2 regions of the Pseudalkalibacillus berkeleyi genome follow, and region 2 is predicted to be linked to the other one. Evidence: riboswitches for the same ligand, from Rfam matches in the RefSeq annotation. Region 2 holds a riboswitch; the other holds the start of a gene.
The links. A riboswitch is a leader RNA that binds a small molecule or an ion and turns the genes downstream of it on or off. The one in region 2 is predicted to bind S-adenosylmethionine.
Positions count from the first base shown of each region.

Region 1: linked by a shared signal. The riboswitch ahead of msrA (peptide-methionine (S)-S-oxide reductase MsrA) and the one ahead of L2716_RS07265 (YezD family protein) in region 2 are both predicted to bind S-adenosylmethionine.

Region 1 is NZ_JAKIJS010000001.1:2,192,526-2,200,586, forward strand. Features, by position in the region: gene L2716_RS11500 (phosphatase PAP2 family protein) at 1-551, opposite strand, end outside; gene mnmL (tRNA modification radical SAM protein MnmL/YtqA) at 743-1,696, shown strand; gene mnmM (tRNA 5-(aminomethyl)-2-thiouridylate-methyltransferase MnmM) at 1,693-2,265, shown strand; gene msrA (peptide-methionine (S)-S-oxide reductase MsrA) at 2,337-2,807, opposite strand; SAM riboswitch class I at 2,927-3,046, opposite strand; gene L2716_RS11520 (tetraprenyl-beta-curcumene synthase family protein) at 3,218-4,285, opposite strand; gene L2716_RS11525 (alpha/beta hydrolase) at 4,290-5,093, opposite strand; gene L2716_RS11530 (gamma carbonic anhydrase) at 5,186-5,698, shown strand; gene L2716_RS11535 (VOC family protein) at 5,688-6,056, opposite strand; gene L2716_RS11540 (sterol desaturase family protein) at 6,361-6,981, opposite strand; gene L2716_RS11545 (GntR family transcriptional regulator) at 6,998-7,669, opposite strand; gene metK (methionine adenosyltransferase) at 7,842-8,061, opposite strand, start outside.
Region 2 is NZ_JAKIJS010000001.1:1,366,067-1,374,127, reverse strand. Features, by position in the region: gene L2716_RS07280 (sigma-54 interaction domain-containing protein) at 1-661, shown strand, start outside; gene L2716_RS07275 (YjiH family protein) at 777-2,183, shown strand; gene L2716_RS07270 (aspartate aminotransferase family protein) at 2,307-3,647, shown strand; SAM riboswitch class I at 3,737-3,841, shown strand; gene L2716_RS07265 (YezD family protein) at 3,958-4,104, shown strand; gene L2716_RS07260 (AMP-binding protein) at 4,215-6,194, shown strand; gene L2716_RS07255 (sodium:solute symporter family protein) at 6,295-7,791, shown strand; gene L2716_RS07250 (enoyl-CoA hydratase/isomerase family protein) at 7,810-8,061, shown strand, end outside.

The DNA.
Region 1 (8,061 bases), 830 kb from region 2:
CCTGCAAGTACATCACTTGGGAAGTGGACGCCTAAGTATACTCTGCTTAATCCGATCAATAAAATCAAGCCTCCGGTGACCCATAAAACATAGCCTGCCTCGCGTCCTTTTTTCCGTAAAACAACCCAAATTAAATAACCTAAAAACCCAAAGAACGCTGTCGAGTTCATTGAGTGTCCACTCGGAAAGCTTAACCCACCTACTTCAATTAATGGGTTTTCGTCTGGTCTTGTACGATTAAATCCTGCTTTCAACCATCGATTCATTGTCCTTACACCAATCAGATTAAACATTAATATCAATGCAAGCTTACTATTTTTATTTACTGAAAAATAGATAACTAAGAGGATCATTAAAGGAATGGAGATTTTTGCAGAGCCAATTTCCGTTATGAAAACAAATACAGTTGACAGCCAGTCTGAACGTATGTCCCATATAAGATGCATGATCACCAAATCAAATTGCGTCAACGTATTGTGAAAAACACCAAACAAGACAAATAGGATGACCAATGTCAATCCTATTAATAGTAAAGGATGCTTTCGTATCATTTTGCAACTCCTCCCATTTCTATTCTATTACACAAACCTGTTGAAATTATGCTTATTAAAGACAAATTCTTTCCGCATGATGATCCGGTTTGGCGCGATTACATTCCCATGCTAAAATATGCCTAGAAGTGCGTGTTCAAATTTTGAACATCCTCTAGCAAGAAAATAACCATGAAAAGAAAGGGAAGCTTATGTCTGTACCTTCTCACTTTGGAGATAAACGTTACTATACATGGAACAAGCATTTAAAAGAACACTTTGGCTCAAAAATCATTAAAGTACCGATCGATGGTGGTTTTGATTGTCCGAATCGAGATGGAACCGTTGCATCAGGTGGTTGTACGTTTTGTTCACAAAGTGGTTCGGGCGATTTTGCCGGAGACCGCAAAGATGACCTTGTGAAACAGTTCCATACGATTAAAGACCGCATGCATCGTAAATGGAAGTCGGGTAAGTATATCGGATACTTTCAGGCCTTTTCAAATACACATGCACCGGTAGAAGAACTTCGCGAGAAATTTGAAGTGATTTTAGAACAAGAAGGTGTTGTTGGACTTGCGATCGCGACAAGACCAGACTGCCTTCCAGATGATGTCGTCGAATATCTCTCAGAACTTAATGAGCGAACATACTTATGGATAGAGCTTGGCCTTCAAACCGTTCATGAAGAAACGGCTGATCTCATTAACCGTGCACATGACTACCAATGTTATGTCGATGGCGTCAATAAGCTTAGAAAACATGGCATCCGAGTGTGCGCACATATTATCAATGGTCTCCCACAAGAAACACCTGAAATGATGATGGAAACTGCACGAGAAGTAGCAAAGCTCGATGTGCAAGGGATCAAAATTCACCTTCTCCATTTGTTGAAAAAGACACCTATGGTGAAACAATACGAAAAGGGATTAGTGGAATTCTTGGATTTCGATACGTATATTCAGCTTGTCTGTGATCAGCTAGAAATAATCCCGCCTGACATGATGATTCACCGTTTAACAGGTGACGGTCCTGCTGATCTATTAATTGGTCCGATGTGGAGTTTGAACAAATGGAATGTTCTCAATTCCATTGAGGCAGAGCTAGAGCGACGAGACAGCTATCAAGGAAAGTATTATGAGCCTGTTGGGGTGACTACCAAATGAACTTAAGTCGAGTGCTCCCTTTTGCGAAAGAGTTACTTCAGAAGGTGGTTGAACCTGGTGGCATCGTCGTTGACGCAACGATGGGAAACGGGCATGACACAGTTTACCTCGCTGAACTAGTCGGTGAAACCGGTCAGGTATATGGATTCGATGTCCAAGAAAAAGCCGTTACGAATACGAAAGAACGGTTACAAGAAAGAGGATTAGAAAACAGAGCGCAAATCCTTCTAAAAGGTCATGAAAGTGTTAAAGAAGTAATTCCAAGTGATCAACATGGCCAAGTGCAAGCTGCCATTTTCAACTTAGGTTATTTGCCAGGCAGCGATAAACAGATTATTACTAAGCCTGATTCTACTTTAAAAGCCGTTCAATCTCTACTAGACATTTTGAGACCAGGTGGCTTGATTATCCTCGTAGTCTATTACGGACACGAAGGTGGATCAGAAGAAAAAGAACAACTCATGAGCTACTTGAAAGAACTAGATCAACCAACCGCTCACGTTATGCAATATCAGTTCATTAATCAGAAAAACAACCCACCCTTTTTAATTGCGGTTGAAAAAAGATGAATACTTTAAAATGCTACAAAAGCCGAACTTACTCGAATGAGGGTTCGGCTTTTGTTTTGTTTATTTTAAAATTAAATTCCGCAAGCGACAGATCCGTTCTTTTGTAAATACTTTTGATGATATTCTTCTGCTTCATAAAAGAATGTAGCTGGTTCGATTTCTGTAACGATTGGCAGCTTAAAGGTACCTTTCTCAGTCCATTCCTTTATTTTTCTTTCTGCAACGTTTTGTTGATTCACATCAGAATAAAAAATGACTGAACGATATTGGTGTCCTATATCTAACCCTTGTTTATTTCTTGAAGTAGGATCGTGTACACCAAAGAATATATCTACTAATTCAGAATATGTGATTACGTTGGGGTCATATTGAATCTTTATTGCTTCTGCATGACCAGTTGTTCCTGTTTTCACTTGCTCATACGTCGGATTTTCGACGAAACCACCTGTATAACCGACACGAGTTTCAGTAATGCCTTCCAATTTCTCAAAGAATGCTTCAACTCCCCAGAAGCACCCAGCACCAAAGATCGCTAATTCCATTTCTCATCTTTCCTTTCTGAATAACGAAACTTCTATCGAGAGTTTTTGATCTAATCTAACGAAAAAAAAACCCGTTTCTCATCTAGCAAGAAAAGGGGTTCGTAGTAGTCCGTACGATCCTCTCATCTTCTAGGATAAATCCATCCTACAGGAATTGGCACCGTTCTCGTCAATCAAATAATTGATTCGATGGTTGCCGGGCATCAAAGGGCCAGTCCCTCCGCCTCTCTAGATAAGAAGTTTCTATTATTAAATTAATTATCATCTTACAATGTTTTGGTAATGTTGTAAAGGATTAAATTTGTTTAGATTTCCACTATTATATGACTACCTTATTAAATATGTGTAATTACAAATTAAAAAAGTTACATAACTTTACTACCAAGTCATGTAACTCCTTACTCATCGTATCAAGATGTTTTCACTTTCCGGTAAACGAAGCTGTTCCAATAAAAGTAGTAAGCAGGCAAACCACCGGCTCGCATCAGCTTCTTAAAGACACTCTGTACTTCCGGCTGGTTTTTCACTTTTGTATCGGTAGAGTATATGCCAAGTAATCCACGTGTAATCAATGAGTGAAATCTAGAGTGTGGAAGGGCTCTTGCTGCTTCATCAGCCTTGTTAAAGAAATGCATTAATCTATCCATCATCTGTTCCTTGTTCTCATAATAGAAACAAAAATTCAGATCTCCGCCTTCCTGATCCTCTTCCTGATCAATTAAATAGTCCATCATAATGTGTAACCCTTGAATCCACGGGAAATATCCTTCTTTAATTTTATCGACAAGGTCCGGACTCAAGTCTTTGTTCGTCGCATAAGAAACTAGACAGAAAATCCCGATTGTCGACCCTGCGCATGCCGAAAATTCATACCAACTCATAGCTGGTAGGTCTCGTTCATTTTCGGTAAACCATTGTTGTAAACGAGGAACCCGCTCTTCATGAATGACATGCTTATGTATTTGCAGGTTACTATAATGCCGCTCTAGCTCAATTAGGGATTTTGCGATTTGTTCAAAACTCGGTAATTTTGCTAAAATCGTCTGGCACGTACTGACGAGGTCGTGTAAGTAGCCACCGTCATTTTGGTCTTCACGTAGCGCATAATAATTTTCTAGTTCAGTACCTGGCGATAAGGCATGTTCCATTGATTGATGTAATAGCGCAAAATCCTCAGGATCCAGTGATGTACTTCGGTCACAGAGGTTATCCAAATAATCGCTAATCGTTTGGTAGGCGATGATAAACCGGATGACTTCACTTCGCCACTTATCATCAGCACTCAATAAAGCATAAATCCCTCCACCCTCACAATGAAAGGTTTTTGTATCTATGCTCTCTAGCGCTTGTGTCCTAAGTTCGCTATTCGGAATTTGTTCCGCCCGTTGTTTCCATACCGCTAGTTCTTTATGAACCGAGGGGAGGACTTGTCTATATATTTTGTTCATTAATGACCATGGTTGTGACGGTACATTCATGCCATCACTCCTTATGACTTTTTTCTCTTACAATTAAATTTAATTCAACATACTGGTGTATATATTGGAAGACGAGACCACGTTCTGGATCATTCAATACTTCATGGTAAAGTGCAGGCCATTCTTTATAGGCTTTTTCCGCCATATTCAACTGGTTGAACCATTCCCTTACCTTTTCTTTATCGACAATCAAGTCATCTCCGCCTTGAACAACTAATAAAGGCAGATCCGGAAACCGATGAACAGAGGCAAATGCAGCTTTCATCGCATCCATTAGCTCCCTGTACCAACGGATGGATACTTTTTTGACAAGTAGGAAATCCTCAGAGTCTCGTTTCAAAACCTCTTCTGATCGCGTCCCTCTTGGGCGACCCTTACTCGATCTTAATCGTAAACTCGGATACACTTTATTTAAAACTTTCGATACAGCATCTATCGCTTTTGGAGGTTTCTCGACGATTCCAAGAGCAGGAGATGACAAAAGCACAGCGGCTAATGGGAGATTCTTCTCTGTAACCGTTCGAATTACAGCAAGCCCGCCCATACTATGCCCAAATAAATATATGGGTAGATCAAAATGCTTCGCTTCATCTACCCATGATTCTATCGTTTCGATGTATTCATCAAAGGAATGGATATGACCGCGGTTTCTACGCGTTAATCCTTGCCCAGGTAGGTCGCCCATAACTACATGATAGCCCTTTGACACCCATTTTGAACAGAGCCATTCATATCTGCCATGATGCTCACCTGCGCCATGCACCATTACGATGACTGCCTTTGCTTCAGGTGCTTCCCATATCCACATGATGCTCCCCCTTTTCTTCTCGCCAATAATTTGCTAAACTGCTTATGATTTATACAACTATATGTATTCCCATAGGAAAGAGGATGATACTTTTGATTTATCCTTATCAAGGTTCAGAACCTAAGATTGATTCAAGTGTTTACATTGCTGATGGTGTAATAATCTCAGGCGATGTGACGATTCAAGAGAAATCTTCCATCTGGTTTAATACGGTCATCCGTGGAGATGTAGCCCCTACTTATATTGGTAAGCGGGTAAACATTCAAGACCTCTCCATGCTGCACCAGAGCCCTAATACACCTCTTGTCATTGAAGACGATGTTACAGTCGGTCACCAAGTTACCTTACATAGCTGTACCATACGGAAAAATGCACTTATTGGAATGGGCTCACTCATATTAGACGGTGCTGAAATTGGTGAAGGTGCATTTATCGGAGCAGGTAGTCTCGTTCCACCTGGCAAAAAAATTCCCCCGAACACCTTAGCGTTTGGACGTCCCGCAAAGGTCGTTAGAAACATCAATGAAAATGATCTACAAGAGATGGAACGCGTCCGAACTGAATATGTTGAGCGCGGTCAATATTACAAAACGCTTAAGCGTTAAATTCAATAATATTTCCATCAGGATCTTGTACGAACACTTGATGCCAGCCGGTTTTACTGGCTGGTTTATCTAAATAGGTGCACCCAGCTTTTTCGAGGCGATCGATTAATTCCTGAACGGAATCCACTCGAATCGCAAAATGAGCACTTCTACTATTTAAAGTAGGCATTGCATCTTCATTGAGAGATGAATTTACAATTAAGTGTAGCTGAGTACCCCCAAGGTTGTACCAAATACCCTCAAAGTCAAAGTCAGGTCTTTCTTCACTAACTTCAAACCTCAACACCTTTTCATAAAAAGACCTAGCCCGCTTCAGCTTCTTCACTTCTAATGAAACATGATGGATCTGTTTATACATGACTCATCCCTCCTTATCTACTATTCTTTTATACCCACTTTCACCATTTTATCATCCTATCATTTTTTATGATAATAATTAAGGATAGAGAGAGCCCGTCTGTATATGAGGGATGGACTGATTTTTCCACTTATCGTGCAAAACTCGGAATTTATCGTGCAAAACTCCAATTTTATCGTGCAAAACTCCAATTTTATCGATCAAAACTCCAACTTTATCGATCAAAACTCTATTTTTATCGAACATCCCATCATTTTCTCGCTCTACACAAAAAAACAGCTGACTATACGAGCCAGCCTGTTATTTACATATCAAATGTTCGTTTCTCTAAATCTCTTGCCGTCTTACTCGTCTCGACGGTCTTTTCCTCCTTCATCGTTCCGAATAGGTAATCGCCAACTGGATTTGAGACGCCATACCAATAATTTTCATTTTTATAATGGTGGAGGATGTGAATCTTTTTCATCCAAACTCCGAATTTCGTTCTCGGTTTAATCGGTCTATGCGCAACGTAATGCTTCCATTCGTAAAAGAAAAGCATCACTTTCAAACCGCACATGAAAGCTAATGTGTAAAATAAATTTCCTGAAATGATATAAAAAAGTGCTGACCAAACGATCATGTTCGGGATACTGTACCACAAAGGAAGAAAGAGTAGATGTAAGTCATCTGGATCTGAATGATGATCATAATGTAGTCGTTTCAACATCTTGAGAAGGAATGGATTCTGAGGTGTTTTTAAATGGAAGAGAAATCGATGTGTCATATATTCACTTAAAGAAAACGCGATTAATCCAATTGCGAAAGATATGGCGATCCATCCTCCTTTACCAAATAGGATAATTACAGTCATGTTAGCAGCAATTAGACACGACAAAATGAAAATATCAGGAAAGAGGAAGAAATCTCGATACACTTTGCTCATGTGAACCTCCTATTTTTTAATGATTCCTTTGTTTCCACATCTCGATACTTTGATCCATCATCCGTTCAGCGAGTTGCTTAGCTTGATCTGGATTGTTTGCAACTGCTGCTCCAATTAAGTCTCGGTAATAGCTCATGGAAACTTCTCGGTACGGTTGCTCTTCAAAATATAATGTTGCCATTTTAATATATAACCTTTGGAAGCTGTTTAGGATCAATAAGTATATCGGATTGGAGGAGGCTGCGGCTAATCCTCGTTGGAGCTTCCAATCAAATTCAGCAAAAGCTGACGCTTCATCTGCTAACTGATCCATTTCCGTCAACAGAGAAACCACTTGCATCGAATTTGTTTCTACTGCCCCGTGCACATATGCTGGTAGTAATGCCCTTCTCAATTCTAAAAGATGAACAATAAAAGCATCTGGCATATCTGCCTCTTGCTCTAAATAATGGACAAGTGTCATTAAATTTCCTTGTCTCCAGTAATCATTGACGACCGCCCTTTGTCCTTTACGAATCGTTATCCAACCATCGCGTTCTAGTCGTTGTAGTACTTCTCGGATCACAGGTCTTCCAACTTCAAAATGAGCAGCTAATTCTCGTTCTGAAGGTACTAATGTATTGCAGGCATATCCTCCGTTCATCACTCTTTCGATGATAATTTTTTCAATTCGGTCAGTTGTTCTCATTGTTCACACCTACTTTATGGTAATACCACTTTTTATTCTGGTAATACCAGTCTATTCTATCTAACGTCACAAATGCAACAATTTTCTGATAATTAAATACTCAAACTTTTTCCAACAACAAAAAACCCTAAACGACCACAATCGTTTAGGGTTCATTTCACACATCATGTTACTATGCGTTGTTTTTCAAAATTTCTGCTTTATCTGTTCGCTCCCATGGGAGTTCAATGTCCGTACGTCCGAAGTGACCGTATGCTGCAGTTTGCTTATAAATTGGACGGCGAAGATCAAGCATATTAATAATACCAGCTGGACGAAGATCGAAATTCGCACGAACCAGCTCAACAAGCTTTTCTTCAGAAACTGTTCCCGTCTCAAATGTATCAATTGAG
Region 2 (8,061 bases):
ACTCGTTGAGCTTGCAGAAGGAGGAACGTTATTTTTAGACGAAGTCGGAGAACTCCCGTTGGAGCAACAAGTAAAAGTGTTGAAGCTTATCCAAGAGAAGCAGTTTTATCGGGTAGGAGGGACGAAGCCGCGAAAAGTAGACTTCAGATTGGTTGCTGCAACGAATAAGGATCTACTGCAAGCTGTAAATGAAAAACGTTTTCGTAAAGATCTTTATTTTAGATTAAACGTTGTACCGATTACAATCCCTAAATTAAAAGAGCGTAGGGAAGATATTGTACCGCTTATCGAATTATTTATGAAACGATTTACAGAAAAGTATAACCGTCAACGAACGATTGAAGACAATGCTATGCAAATCATGCTGAATGCTGATTGGGATGGGAATGTTAGAGAACTGATGAATGTTATTGAAAGAATGGTTGTCATTAGTCATTCAACAGTGATCACAGCTGAATATTTGCCTGAGTCGCTACTCGAGCCGAAGGAAGAATATACTATTTCAGGAGAAGTAAACTTAAATGACATTTTAAGCAATGTGGAAGAGAAATTATTGAGAGAGGCAAGGGAACGTTATCAAACGACTACAAAAATGGCAGAAATGTTAGGGATTAGTCAGCCTACAGTTGTCAGAAAACTCTCTAAATACCAAATAAAATGAATGTTTTGGCATGAAACTTGCATTAATTGTTGTACATACAAAATAAACACAAAGGAGGCCATTTTAGCATTTAGTGTATAGCTGTATTCAAATTGAAAAGGAGTGAGTAGTACATATGGAAGCTGAGAAGCGAAAGGTCAATTTGCAGGAGAGTACATTAGAAACGCAAACCGATCCACAATCCTTAACGATCGGAGCTTATTTGAAATTCATTCTTCCTTCTTTGTTGGGGATTTTTCTCTTTCTTGTACCTGTAACCTATCAAGGGAAATTAACAATTGGTGTAGGCATCCTTGCTGAATCAGTTAATGGTTGGTTTGGGGATTACATTCCGCATGTAATGACCACTGTTTTCTGTTTATCCGTGTTTCTAGTCATTTATGCGAAAACAGTAAAGCCACTCTGGTTGGAAACAAACTCCTTTCTAAAAGATTTATTCGATATTAATCCATTTTGGCTCTCTATGAGAGTTGTCGGATCAATTTTTGCGATCATGACCTTGATGAAATGGGGACCAGAATGGATTTGGTCAGAGACTACTGGGGGAACGGTCCTTTATGCTCTCGTCCCCGTTCTTGCAACTTGGTTTTTATTTGCTGGATTATTAATGCCACTACTCCTTGAATTCGGACTTATGGAGTTTATTGGTACGATGGTGCAAAAAGTTATGAAGCCATTGTTTCGGTTGCCCGGAAGATCTTCAATCGATGCAGTTGCATCATGGATGGGTAGTGGCACAGTCGGTGTATTGATCACGACCAAACAGTATGAAGAAGGCTATTATACAAAACGTGAAGCTGCCGTAGTCGCTACGACATTCTCTATCACATCCATTGCATTTAGTTTAGTTGTGATTAGCTTTATTGGGTTAGACCATTTGTTTGTACCGTTTTATATTACAGTCGTGATCGCAGGTATCGTCGCAGCTGTTGTTTGTCCTAGAATTCCACCCTTATCAAGGAAAAAAGATACTTATTATGAACCTGTAGGGAAGCAAATAGAAGAATCAGTTCCAACAGAAGCATCGCGTGTAAAATGGAGTATCAAAAGTGGTGTTAGGAAAGCAGCACAAGTCAAAGATCTAACAATTGTAGTTAGAAAGGGAATTGAGAATGTACTTGATATTTGGTTCAGTTTGATACCCCTTGTGATGGCTCTTGGTACGATATCACTAGTCATTGCAGAGTTTACACCTATATTTTCTTATCTTGCTTATCCTTTAGTCCCGTTACTTGAATGGATGCAAATTCCTGAAGCGGCTGAAGCAGCACCTGCTATGATTGTTGGATTTGCAGATATGTTTTTACCAGCAGTACTAGGTAGTGGTATTGAAAGTGAATTGACGAGGTTTGTAATTGCCGGAATATCTCTAACGCAATTAATCTATATGTCTGAAATCGGTATATTGCTGATCAAATCCAAGATTCCAATTTCGTTCTTAGAGCTTGTAATTATATTTATCCAACGAACATTAATCACATTACCGATTATCGTCCTCATTGCACACTTATTTATTTTTTAGGTTTTGTTAATTGTTATCGTTGATTTCTTTGAAATTCACTTGTACTACCAGAAATCAATAATATTCTCTAACAGAGCTATTTATTAAAACGCGCAACCTAGATTCGTATTTGGAGGAATGCATATGTCTACTCAAGATTATGACTGGAAACCTTTATTTGAACGGATGCCTGAACTACTAGCCCCTTCTATGGCTAAGGATCACCCCAATTTGCCTGTTGTTAAGGAAGAAGGCTGTTACTATTATGGTGTAGATGGTAAGAAGTACTTAGATTTCACATCAGGCATCGCGGTTACGAACACAGGGCATAGGCACCCGAAAGTCGTACAGGCCATAAAAGATGCTGCAGATTCATTACTACACGGTCCGTCTGGTGTCATTATGTATGATTCGATTTTGAAGCTTGCAGACCAATTACAAACTGTATTGCCGACGGGCTTAGATTGTTTTTTCTTTGCAAATAGTGGAACAGAGGCTATTGAAGGTGGCATTAAGCTTGCTAAACACGTAACGGAACGTCCTTACGTCGTTTCATTTACAGGGTGTTTCCATGGTCGATCATTAGGGGCACTGAATGTGACGACTTCGAAAAGTAAATATCGAAAGTTTCTAAATCCAAGTGGAAGTTATCAAATTCCATACTTTGATGAAGACGAATGCCCTCAAGGTACAGATGACTGTATTGCGTTTTCTGTTAAAAAGCTAGAGAAGGATTTCCATAAATTATTTCAACACCAAGTTCAACCAGACGAAGTTGCTTGCGTTATTTTAGAGCCAGTTCTTGGTGAAGGTGGGTATATTATACCGCCAAAAGAATGGTTACAAAAGATTCGAGAAATTTGTGACCAGCATGATATTTTATTGATCTTTGATGAAGTACAAACAGGGTTTGGTCGTACGGGTGACTGGTTTGCAGCACAAACATTTGGTGTGACTCCTGATATTATGGCGATTGCCAAAGGAATCGCATCTGGCATTCCGTTGAGCGCAACTGTTGCATCTGCTGAATTAATGCAAAAGTGGCCACTTGGGAGTCATGGAACAACCTTCGGTGGGAATCCAATCGCGTGCTCTGCAGCTCTTGCGACATTAGATGTGTTGAAGGAAGAAAAGTTAATTGAGAATGCATATGAAATAGGTCATTATGCCATGAATCAATTAGAAAACTTACGATTAAAGTATGATCATGTCATTAGAAGCGTAAGAGGAATTGGATTGATGATTGGAATTGAGATTGTCGATCCGGATACCCAAAAGCCGAGTGGCGACGCGCTACTCAGAATACTAGATCTTGCATTGGAGAAAGGTGTACTATTTTATTTGTGTGGAAACGAAGGAAACGTCATTCGTATGGTACCACCGCTCATCGTGACAAAAGATCAAATTGATGCTGGGCTGAACATGCTTGAAGAAGCCATTGAGCAATATTTACAAGAACGTAGTAAATTAATGGCAGGCGTTTAATATTAGATCTAAGCCAAAACACCTAGTTTTCACAAACTTGTTGACTTCGAGACTTCCATTCATGTAAAATTCAAAAAAATAAGTTAAACCGCTTATCCAGAGTGGCTGAGGGACTGGCCCTACGAAGCCCGGCAACCTGCTAACAGCAAGGTGCCAATTCCAGCAAAATGGCATTCCATTTTGAGAGATAAGGTACATACATGGTCATGTACAGATTACAAAGTCTCTCATCTTGAGAGACTTTTTTGTTTTCTCATATGCAATTGTCCTTATCTTCTCGCGAATTAGAAAATGAAAGGAGAAGAACAAAGTGGCTAAAGAAGTAGAAGCGTTACAAGCGATCGTACCTCGCTTGAATAAGATGTTAGAATCAATGGATTTCGGTTCCGTAACATTAGTTGTACAAGACGGAAAAGTCATTCAAATTGAAAAGAATGAAAAGGTAAGATTGAAATAAGAATATGTGCTGACTAGACAAACTAGAGGCAACCTTGAGCATTAAATCCTAGGTGGGATTTGCACAAGGTTGCTTTTTTGTATGAATGAATTGGAAAGGGTGAAATCAATATGAGTTTGGAACTTTACGGATCAGATCAAGTAATTTGGCGTCCGAATCAGAATCAGATAGATGAAGCGAACTTAACGGCATTCACAAATCGTTATGGGGTTTCAGATTACCAAGCACTCATAAAGAAGGCTGCTGAAGATCAGGATTGGTTCTACAATGCGATCAATGAGACGTTTCATTTTCAATGGGACAGACCTTTTGACAGAATATCTGAATCATCAAATGGTGCACCTTTCACTGAATGGTTTAAAGGCGGATATATAAACATTTATAAAAATTGTGTAGAGAAACATCTAACAAAATGCAATACGAAAAATGCGATCGTTTGGGAAGGTGAAGACGGTAGCAAACAGGGACTAACTTATCAGGAATTAGATGAACATGTCAGTCGCTTCGCTTTAGGCCTACAACGATTAGGAGTAGGTTATGGGGATCGAATAGGTATTTTCTTACCTCCGATTATTGAATCTGCAATTGCGTTATATGCATGTGCGAAGTTAGGTGCTATCGCTGTACCGATGTTTTCAGGGTACGGGGCAGATGCTGTTACAACTCGTCTGAACGATAGTGAATGTAAAGTATTGATCACTGCCGATGGTTCTATTAGAAAAGGAAAAGTAAGTCCGATGAAAGAAATTGCCGATCGAGCTGTAGATCTATCCCCTTCGGTTGAACATGTAGTTGTCGTTAATCATACCCATACAAACTTTACGAAACGCCGATTAGATCGACATTACGAAAATGTTCTAGCGTCAAAAGGAGCAACATTAATCACACATGAAACAAAGGCATCGGATCCTTACTTAATCATTTATACGTCTGGGACAACAGGGAAACCAAAAGGAACTGTCCATACACATAGTAGTTTCATCATTAAAACCGCCATTGATATGTACTTCTGCTTCGATGTTAAAGAGGACGCCAAGCTATTTTGGATGACGGATATCGGTTGGATTATGGGGCCATGGTTATTAATTGGTGCAAATTTATTTCATTGTACAGCAGTCCTTTATGAAGGAGATGTTAATTATCCTCAAAATGGGCGAATTTTACAGCTTATTGAGGACCATCGCTTAACTCATATTGGGATGGCGCCAACGGTTGTTCGAACCTTGAGAAAGACTCATAGTGACCAAACACTGCCATCCTATGATACTTCGTCATTGAAAATTATAGGTTCAACTGGAGAGGCAATCGATCAAGCATCATGGACATGGTTAATTGAACAAGTTGGGGAAAGCCGTTGTCCGATCATAAATTATTCAGGAGGTACGGAAGCTGGTGGAGGCATTATTGGCTGCTATCCAACGATGCCTTTAAAAGCTTCCTCATTTCATGGACCATTACCTGGCATTGATCCGGAAGTGGTTGATCAAGATCAGCAACCCGTCAGAAATAAAACTGGAGAACTGATTGTCCAACAACCATTTGTTGGAATGACCAAATCTTTTTGGCAAGATGATGACCGGTACTTAAATACGTATTGGAATAAGTGGCCAGGCGTTTGGGTCCACGGAGATCTCGTGTCTATAGATGACTTAGGTTACTGGTATATCAAGGGCAGAGCGGACGATACGATCAAGGTAGCTGGAAAGCGAATTGGTCCAACTGAAATTGAAGAAGTGTTAACCAATCATGACCGAGCTAAGGAAGCCGCAGTTATCGGCATACCTGATGATATAAAAGGCCAATCCATCATCGGATTTGTGACCTTAGAAAATGAGGGTGAACAGCTTGATAAAGGGCTCATTAGAAATGAATTAGTGAACACAGTTGCTGAAAAACTAGGTAAACCACTTAAACCAACGTTTATCTTCTTTGTTAAAGATTTTCCCCGCACCCAAAGCCGGAAGATCGTTCGAAGAGTGATCAAAAATGTGTTCTTAAATGAACAAATAGGTGATATTTCTACAATTGCTAATCCAAATATTTTAGTCGAATTCACATCTGACAAACTATTAGATAAAGGAGTGACCTGATGCTTACATTCTACCTAACTGGACTTATCATATTTTGGGTGATCGGCTTATGGCTATGGAATAAATTATATCCGAAACAAGATAAAGGAGGGTTGTAAGAATGGGTACTTTACCGAGCTATGTTTTAGTCATTGTTGGTGTACTCTTCCTCATTTATATAGGTGTTCTTTCTTGGATTGGAAATAAAGGAAAGAAACACAGTAGAACGATGAAGGGTTTTGCAACGGCGGAAGGTAAGCTTGCCCCATGGATCGTTGGGGCAAGTTTCTCAGCAACATTTGCTAGTGCAAATTTATATTTAGGTGTTCCTGGGCTAGCTTACCAATATGGTCTCTCGGTGTTTTGGTACATTCTCGGAGCATTTGGCGTAGCTTGGATCGCTCTACTTTTCCTCGCGAAAAACTTTTGGCGTCAACATAAGAAGGCAGGAGGTGTTGCAACGCTCCCTGAATGGCTTGGAAAAAGATACAATAGCAAATCGCTACAGATGATCGTTTCGATTCTATTGTTATTCAACATTTACTATATTGTCGGACAAAATGTAGGGATGGCAACCATTTTTGAAATCATTACCGGGATTCCGTATTTATGGGGGATTGTGATCGGTGTTGTGATCACAGTTTTCTATATCCGCCTTGGGGGCATGTTCGCTCAAGTGATTACGGACGGTATTCAAGGGATATTAATGTCTTTGACAGGCGTCATTGTATTTGCCTCCTTGTTTTGGACGATTGGTGGTGGGCTCTCAATGTTCAACAGACTGGAAAACAAACTAGCCGCGATTGATCCAAACTTAACAAATGCTTTTTCACAAGGAGGACCTTATGGGAGTGTAATGGCTCTATTAACCATCCAATTTTTAATGATTGGTTTTGTCTTAACACCTCAATTAGCAAATAAGTTTTTAACGCTTGAGAAGGAAGAGGATTTGAGACCTTTTACGCTATCAGCAGGGGTTCACCTTTTTTTCATAACGTCATTAATGGTCTTTGGTGGACTAGCAGCGAGAGTGATATCCCCAAACCTCAGTAGAATGGATCAAGCAATTCCTGTATATCTCATGGAATCTTTTCCTCCTATTGTGGTCGGATTATTAATGATTGGTTTACTCTCTGCCATATTATCTAGTACAGATGGTTTGTATGTGACGGTCACATCTAGCATTGGAAATGATTTAATTAAACCACTTCTCGCTAAGTATTCTTCGCTGTCTACGGATGGCATTGACCAAAAAGCTGTATTAGGAGCTAAATGGTCACTTTTCTTAGTAGGCTTGCTGTCACTTTATTTATCAATCAACCCACCAGACTCGCTTGCATTGTTAATCCAGTTTAGTTTTTCAGCAATTATTAGCGGGACCTTCGGTTCGATTATTCTCGGATATTACTGGGAGAAAGGAAATGGATATGGGGCAATCTCATCTGTTATCACAGGCTCAGGATCGTATATTTGGTTTACTGGATTTCAACTCATTGAGAACATTTACATTGCGTTATTTATATGTTCTGTGATCGGTATTGTAACTATGATTGTTGTTAGTTATGTGACATCGATGTCGCGTTCTCAAATCAGTTACGTTACCCATACTTTCAAATAATAGAAGGAGTGAATTTAAATGACATCGTCAACTTTAACAAGAACAGAGGATTTTAAATACATTTTATCTCAAATTGAAGATGGTATCGGAACCATTACCCTTAACCGCCCTGATCGATTAAACTCAATAAAAGACTCATTAGCACATGAGGTCGAAAGAGCACTAGATTTACTTGAAAAAGATCAAGAAGTAAAGGTTGTCATCATTAAAGGAGCGGGGGAACATTTCTCTGCTGGTGTCGATTTGAAGGAGGCGTTCAATTATCCATCA